Regions from separate parts of the Micromonospora sp. NPDC048935 genome, predicted to be linked through region 1. Evidence: riboswitches for the same ligand, from Rfam matches in the RefSeq annotation. Region 1 holds a riboswitch; the other holds the start of a gene.

Region 1 (4,128 bases):
CCGCTCCAGCAGCGGACCGAGCCGCTCGGCCGGTTCGCCGCCGAGCAGCACCAGGTCACGCAGCGCGATCCGGTTTGTCGGCACCAGCCCACCCGCCCGGCCGGCGATCTCCATGGCGAGGGCCTCGGAGTGTCCGGTGCCGAACGCGTGCACCACCCCGTCGGCGCGTACGGCGTCGGCGATCAGGTCGGCGGCCCGCCCCACCGCCTCCCGCTGGCTGGCGGCCACCCGACCGATCGTCTCGGTCACCACGGCCAGGTATGCCTCGGCACTCACCGTCATGCGTCCTCCGTCGTCCGATTACGGTCCAGCCAGCGCACGGCGAAGTCGACAGCCGCCCGCTGGCGCATCAACCTGCCGGTCCCGGTGCCGACCGCTCCGGTGCGCACCGCCCCGGTGGCCTCCAGGTCCACGCCCAACGCGTCGAAGTCGGCCGCGTCGAGCCGTACGTCCTGCCACCACACCCATTCCCGACCGCCGTCGCCGGTCCGCACCGCCGCGCCGACCCGCTCCCGGGGCGAACCCGGGCAGCGGTACTCGGCCAGGTGCAGCGAGGTGCTCACCGAGTGGTCCACGCCGAGCAGCAGGACGTCGGCGTCCAGGTCGTAGAGCCGGGCCAGTGGTGAGCCCTCGCCGAGCATGTCGGCCAGGCGGTGCCCGGCCACCACCTGCTCGGCGGCCGGGCCCAGCGCGGCGAACGACACGTGTGGATGCGAGCTGCGCAGCGCCCCGGGCCAGCCACGGACCGCCTCGGCGAGCGCGCCCATGAACCGGCTCGGGGTCACCGCCGGGTCGAAGCCCGGCATCTCGGCGCGGATGAGCGGCCACCAGTCCGCCGGCACCGGCGGGTTGCGCCACTGCGCGGGGTCACTGTTGTCGGGTGTGTGGGTGGGCACCACGATGGTGCCGTCCGGGCCGAGGGCGTCACGCAGGGCGAGCACCACGGCGTGCGGCCCGCCGCAGACGAAGCCCAGCGGACGCAGCGCGGCGTGCACCAGCAGCGTCGCGCCGGGGCGTACGCCCAGCAGGCGCAGTTGCGCGGCGATCGAGCGACGAGTGCCCGGTCCGCTGGTACCCGTCGTCACGGTGCCCCTTCCTGACCGACCCGCACGGCTCAGGCCGTTCCGGCGGCCCGGGCCAGGATCGCCTCGGCGAGCGGGCCCGGCGCCGTGTCCGGAATCCAGTGACTCACACCGGTCAACCGCACGAAGCGGTACGCCCCGGTGACGTTCGCCGCGCACGCGTCGGCGGCACTCCGGCCGATGGCCACGTCCCGGTCACTCCAGACGTAGGTGGTGGGCACCGCGACCGGACCGACGCCGGCCAGGTCGGCGCGGGACATCGCCCGGTACCAGTTCAGCGCGGCGGTGAGCGCCCCCGGCGCACGCATCGGGGCGGCGTAGCGGTCCACCCGGGGCGCGTCGCCCACCCCGCCGAGCATCCTGCGCAGCGCGGCAGCGTTCCACGCCAGCAGCACCCTCTCCGCCGTGCCCGGCTTACGGAACAACGTGATGTACGACGAGCGGGCCTTCTGCTGGGCGTCGTTGGCCAGGGCGTACGCCATGGCGGCCGGATGCGGCACGGACACCGCGGTCAGCGTGCGGACCCGGTCGGGGTGCCCGGCGGCGACGGCCCAGGCCACGATCGCGCCCCAGTCGTGGCCGACCAGGTGGACGGCGTCCACGCCCAGGGCGTCGAGCACGGCCACCACGTCGGCCACCAGCTCGGGGATCCGGTAGTCGGACACCTCGGTCGGCCGCGCACCGGGCGAGTAGCCGCGCTGGTCCAACGCGTACGTGCGCAGCCCGGCCGCGTGCAGCGCGGGCACCACGTCGTCCCATTCGCCCCGGTGTTGGGGGAAGCCGTGCAGCAGCAGGACGGGTACGCCGTCCGCCGGACCGCCGGCGGTTACCTCGAACGTGAGACCTCGCGCGTCGACCCGCATGATCGTCAGCCTACCCAGCCGGCGTACGGCCGGCCGCACGCCGAGACGGGCGGAAGCCCTGCTAGGCCGGCACCCCTGGTCGGTGTTAGCGTCGTCGAGACAACTTCACATCCGACAGGGGAGCGCACAGCGCTGAGAGTGCGGGCACGCCCGCAGACCCTCGAACCTGATCTGGGTAATGCCAGCGCAGGGAGTTCGGTCGACCTCCAGCCGCGCCGCCGTCCGGTGCCACCGGGCGCGCGGCGTGCGTCTTCTCCTGGTTCGCAGTCAGAACTGGGAGCAACACATGACATCCACCACCGACAGCGGCCGCTGGCGGACCATCGACATCGTGGTCGCCTCGGTGATCGCGGTCGCCTTCGGCGTCATCTTCTGGGCCTGGGGCCTGGTCTGGAGCGCCACCGAGGGTGCGTTCACCTTCTTCCCGCCGGCGCAGGCGCTGCTCTACGGCGTCTGGCTGATGCCGGCCGTGATCGGCGGCCTGGTCATCCGCAAGCCCGGCGCCGCGCTCTACTGCGAGACGGTGGCCGCGGTCCTCTCCGCGCTGCTGGGCAGCCAGTGGGCCGGCACGGTGATCCCGCAGGGCATCGTGCAGGGCATCGGCGCCGAGCTGGCGTTCGCCGCCTTCCGCTACCGGTCGTACCGGCTGCCGACCGCGCTGCTGGCCGGCGCACTGACCGGTCTCAGCGCCGCGCTGTTCGACTTCTTCGTCTGGAACGCCGACTACGCGCTCAGCGACTACCGCCTCCCGTACGCGCTGATCACCATCGTCAGCGCCACCGTGATCGCCGGTGCCGGCGGCTGGCTGCTGACCGAGTCCCTGGCCAGGACCGGAGTCCTGGACCGGTTCCCGGTAGGCCGGAACCGAGCACTGATCTGACCCCGCTCCACCGCGTCGATCATGAGTTTGACGGGCGGTTGGATCTTCAGAACCACCGTCAACCTCATGATCGACAGTGCAGGGTGGAGCCGGGGCTGGGAGGGGGTGGGTTTGGTGGGCGGGGTTTTGTTGCGGGGGTTTGGGTGGCGGCACGCTGGGCGGCGCGCTTGGGCTGTGCGCGGGGTTGACCTGCGGGTCGAGGCCGGGGAGCGGGTTCTGCTGCTCGGGCCCTCCGGGGCCGGTAAGAGCACCCTGCTCAGCGCGCTGGCCGGGCTGCTCCCCGAGGACTCCGGCGAGCAGGAGGGCATCGTCGAGATCGACGGACTCGACCCGCGCAAGGGACGGGAACGCGTCGGCATCGTCTTCCAGGACCCGGAAACCCAGCTGGTGATGGCGCGCTGCGGCGACGACGTCGCGTTCGGGTTGGAGAACCGCGGCGTACCAACCGACGAGATCTGGCCCCGGGTGGACGAGGCGCTGCGCCGCGTCGGCTTCCCATACCCGCGCGACCGCCACACCGCCGCACTCTCCGGCGGCGAACAGCAACGCCTCGCCCTGGCCGGCGCGCTGGCGCTGCGTCCGGAGTTGCTGCTGCTCGACGAGCCGACCGCGAACCTCGACCCGGTCGGGGCCGACCTGATCCGACAGGCGGTGGCCGGCGCGCTGGACGCCGACACCACGCTGATCCTGGTCGAGCACCGGATCGCCGAGGCGCTGCCGCTCGTCGACCGGGTGGTCGTCCTGGAACCGGGCGGCGGGGTCCGCGCGGACGGCACACCCGAGGCCGTCTTCGCCGCCCACGGTGCCACGCTCGCCGCCGAGGGGGTCTGGGTGCCCGGTCACCCCATCGCGCCCCGGCCGGCCACCGCCGCACCCGGCGACCTGTTGCTCACCGCCGACCGGCTCGGCCTGCCGCCCCGGCTGGGCTCCACCGACCTGACGGTACGCGCCGGCGAGGCACTCGCCGTCCGCGGACCCAACGGCGCCGGCAAGTCGACCCTGGCGTTGCTGCTCGGCGGGTTGCTCCGGCCGGGCGCCGGACGGGTCACCGCATCCGTCGAGTTGGCCGGCACCGACCACCGCACTCCCCCGCACCGGTGGCCGGCCCCCGCACTGGCCCGGCGGATCGGGTCGGTCTTCCAGGACCCGGAGCACCAGTTCGTCACCAGTACCGTCTTCGACGAGCTGGCGCTCGGCCCACGCCGGACCGGTCAACCCGAGTCGGCCGTCAAGGAGATCGTGTCCGGGCTGCTGGAACGGCTGCGCCTGGTCCGCCTCGCCGCTGCCAACCCGTACACCCTCT
Region 2 (4,128 bases), on a different contig from region 1:
CCCGGCCGCAGCCCGGCGACCGCCTCCACCAGGTCGTACTCGGCCAGCTCGGGCAGCAGGTCGACTCCGGCGCGGAGCAGGCGTTGCACCGCACCGGCGGTGACAGTGGTGTCCGATCGTTCCTCGACCGTCGCGCCGAGCACGACCTCGCCGTCGGGGCGGGGCACCAGGTAGACGGGTTCGCCGTCGGCGTACCCCCGGATCACGTGCCGGAAGCCCGGCGCGACGCCGTCGGGCGCGCGCAGCCGGAGGATCTGGCCCTTCACCGGCCGCACGGGCAGCCCGGTGAGTGCGGCGGCCCCGCAGCCGGCGGCGACCACGGTGACCGCGGCGTCCACATCGGACAGTTGTGTGACCGCCTGCGGCACCAGCACCGCACCGGCCCGCTGCGCGGCCGTGCGCAGCGCCGGCACCAGCAGCCGGGGGTCGACCTGGTGGTCGGTGGGCGCGAGCGCGCCGCCGCGCACCCGGGGGGCGAGCGCCGGTTCGAGGTCGCGCAGCTCGCTGGGGCGCAGCGGGGTCACCGGCAGACCCAACCCCTGTTGGTACGCCCACAGCCGGCGCGCCTCGGCCAGGTCGTCGCGGGTCAACCCGACAAGCAGGGTGCCCTCGGTCCGGTAGCCGATGTCGGTGCCCGCCACCTCGGCAAGCTCGGCGGCGAACGTGGGCCAGCGGGCGGCGGACGCCAGCAGCAGCTCGGTCAACTGCCGCTCACCGAAGTACGCCTCGGCTACCGGGGCGAGCATGCCGGCGGCTACCGCCGACGCCCCCGAGCCGGGTGCCGGATCGTGCACCACCACCCGCAGCCCCCGCGCGGCGCAGCGCCAGGCGATCGCCAGCCCGATCGGCCCGGCCCCGATCACCGCCACGTCCGGCCGGGCCCGGTCGTTGGACGGTGCCGACGGGGACCGGCCGGTCAGCACGTCAGGGCCTCGATCAGCGTGGCGGTCGCCTGCGCCGGGTCGGCGGCGGCGGACAGCGCGCCGACCACCGCCACCCCGTACGCCCCGGCGGCCCGCAGCTCCCGGACGCGGACGGCGGTCACGCCACCGATCGCGATGACCGGCACGTCGACGGCGTCGGCGACGGCGCGTACCCCGGTGGGCCCGATCGGGTCCGGTAGGCCGGACTTGGTGCTGGTCTGGTGACACGGGCCGACGCCCAGGTAGGTGGCTCCCGCCGCGACTGCCGCGGTCGCCGTTTCCGGCGCGCGGGCGGTGGCCCCCAGCACGCCGTCCGGGCCGAGCACCCGACGGGCGGCGGTGACCGGCAGGTCGTCCGCTCCGACGTGGCCGCCGGCGGCACCCACCGCCAACGCCACGTGCAGTCGGTCGTTGACCAGGCAGGTCGCCCCGTACGGCACGCAGAGCGCCAGCACCCGTTCGGCCAGGTCGTACGCCTCGCGGTCGGTGGCGGAGTCCTCGACCCGGACCTGCACGACCAGGTCGGCGCGGGCCACCGTGAGGGCGGCCCGGACCACGGTGAGCGGGTCCCGGCCGGGTCGGGTGTCGGTGATCAGATGCAGTCGCCCCAGGGACGGCACGGCAACTCTCCTCCCTGCGCCGGCATTACCCGGATCAGGTTCGACGGTCGGGGGCTGTCAGCCCCCCTCTCAGCCCGGTACACCGGGCTCCCGTGGGTTACTTGCGTGTCACCGTACGACAGATCCGCCGGTCTGCCAAGGCGGGGCTCGGCGGCGATCCGTGGGCCGGAACGCGCCGAATCGAGCTAGATCTGTGGGGCGGTTCATACGGTCCTGTTCGGAATGTCGCCTGCCGTTGCAGAACCGTTACCCGCCGGCATCTTGCCGGACATTGAACCAGTCGAATTAATTTGTTCAGCGATTCGACAAAATGCCGGTGGGGGCACCCTGGCAGGGTGTGACCACCGGCTCCATCAGGGACGGCCTTCGGCGAGCCGACTCCCGCGATCTCCGTCACTACGACACAGGAGGCGGCGTGTCCCGTTCTCGTCGTGCCCGCGTACCCATCACCGCAACCCTCATCTCCCTGGCCCTCGCCTCGACCACCCTGTTCGGCACGCCCGCGCAGGCCGCGCCGGCCGCCGCACAGGTCCCCCCACGGGAGGCAGCGGCCGGAACCCCGGTCACCCAGGTGGCGCCCAAGGCGCCCAGGAAGGCCGCCGACGATCCCTTCTCGGTCCTGGTCTTCTCCAAGACGGCCGGCTTCCGCCACGACTCCATCCCCACCGGTGTCGCCGCCATCAAGCAGCTCGGCGCCGAAAACGGATTCACCGTGGACGCTTCCGAGGACGGTGCCGCGTTCAGCGACGCCAACCTGGCGAAGTACAAGGCCGTGATCTGGCTCTCCACCACCGGTGACGTCCTCAACGCCGAGCAGCAGGCGGCGTTCGAGCGTTACGTGAAGGCCGGCGGCGGTTACGTCGGCATCCACGCCGCGTCGGACACCGAGTACAGCTGGGCCTGGTACGGCGACCTGGTCGGCGCGTACTTCGCCAACCACCCGCAGAACCAGCAGGCCACGGTCAAGGTGGAGGACCACGCCCACCCGTCCACGGCCGAGCTGCCGGACCGCTGGTCCCGGTTCGACGAGTGGTACAACTTCCAGACCAACCCGCGGCCGGACGTGCACGTGCTGGCCAGCCTGGACGAGAAGAGCTACACCCCGGGGGCGGGCGCGATGGGCGCCGACCACCCGACCTCCTGGTGTCAGGACTTCGACGGCGGTCGTTCCTGGTACACCGGTGGCGGGCACACCCGGGAGTCGTACGCCGAGCCCGAGTTCCTGTCCCACCTGCTCGGCGGCATCCGGACCGCGGCCGGTGTCGCGGACGCCGACTGCGGTGCCACGAAGACCTCGAACTTCGAGAAGGTCGCCCTGGACAGCAACACCAGCAACCCGATGGAGCTGGACATCGCCCCCGACGGGCGGGTCTTCTACATCGAGCGCGACGGCCGGGTGCAGATCATCAAGCCGGACACCGGCAGCACCGTCACCGCCGTCGACCTGGATGTCTTCACCGGCAACGAGGACGGTCTGATCGGCATCCGGCTCGACCCGGACTTCGCCACCAACAAGTGGGTGTATCTCTACTACGCCCCGAACGACGGCGTCACCCGCAACCTGCTGTCCCGGTTCACCGTGACCGGCGACACCATCGACCCGGCGAGCGAGAAGCAGGTGCTGCGGGTCGACACGCAGCGCAACACCTGCTGCCACGCGGGCGGCAGCATGACCTTCGACAGCGCCGGCAACCTCTACCTGGCCACCGGTGACAACACCAACCCGTTCGAGTCCAACGCGTACTCGCCGCTCGACGAGCGCCCGGGCCGCCAGGACTACGACTCGCAGCGCACGTCGGCGAACACCAACGACCTGCGCGGCAAGGTGATCCGGATCCACCCGGAGGACGACGGGACGTACACCGTTCCGACGGGCAACCTCTTCGCGCCGGGCACCGAGAAGACCCGTCCCGAGATCTACGCGATGGGCTTCCGCAACCCGTTCCGGATCGGCACCGACCCGAAGACCGACACGCTGTACGTCGGCGACTACGGGCCGGACGCCAACGCGAACAACCCGACCCGGGGCCCCCGCGGTCTGGTCGAGTGGAACATCGTCACTCCCGGCAACTACGGCTGGCCGTACTGCACGGGCACGAACGAGGCGTACAACGACTACACGTTCCCGTCCGGCCCGAGCGGCGCGAAGTTCGACTGCGCCGCGCCGGTGAACAACTCGCCGAACAACACCGGCCTGACCAACCTCCCCCCGGTCGTCCCGGCCACCGTCGACTACGGCTACGCCGGCGACGCGCGGTACCCGGAGATCGGTGGCGGTGGCGCGCCGATGGGCGGCCCGGCCTACCGGTACGACCCCAACCTCAACTCCACCCGCAAGTGGCCGGCCTACTACGACGGCAAGGCGCTGCTCGGCGAGTGGAACCAGAACAAGATGTACACGATGCAGGTGTCCGCCGACGGCAAGTCGTTGGTGGACATCAACCAGCTGCTCACCGGGATGAGCATGATCCGGCCGATGGACTTCGAGTTCGGCCCGGACGGCGCGCTGTACCTGATCGAGTGGGGCAGCGGCTTCGGCGGCAACAACGACAACTCCGGCATCTACCGGATCGACTACACCGCCG

Evidence for each region. Region 1 has a riboswitch for thiamine pyrophosphate ahead of ACGFIW_RS26640 (ECF transporter S component). Riboswitches for the same ligand answer to the same signal wherever they lie in the genome.
Region 2: it holds a riboswitch for thiamine pyrophosphate, as region 1 does, so the genes downstream of both, thiE (thiamine phosphate synthase) here and ACGFIW_RS26640 (ECF transporter S component) in region 1, are expected to answer to the same signal.

What each region holds. Positions count from the first base shown of each region.
Region 1 is NZ_JBICTZ010000011.1:89,008-93,135, reverse strand. It holds gene ACGFIW_RS26655 (sugar isomerase domain-containing protein) at 1-282, opposite strand, end outside; gene ACGFIW_RS26650 (aminoglycoside N(3)-acetyltransferase) at 279-1,085, opposite strand; gene ACGFIW_RS26645 (alpha/beta fold hydrolase) at 1,115-1,945, opposite strand; TPP riboswitch at 2,052-2,156, shown strand; gene ACGFIW_RS26640 (ECF transporter S component) at 2,232-2,825, shown strand; gene ACGFIW_RS26635 (ABC transporter ATP-binding protein) at 2,940-4,128, shown strand, end outside.
Region 2 is NZ_JBICTZ010000019.1:38,603-42,730, reverse strand. It holds gene thiO (glycine oxidase ThiO) at 1-923, opposite strand, end outside; gene thiE (thiamine phosphate synthase) at 917-1,543, opposite strand; TPP riboswitch at 1,538-1,647, opposite strand; gene ACGFIW_RS32725 (ThuA domain-containing protein) at 1,959-4,128, shown strand, end outside.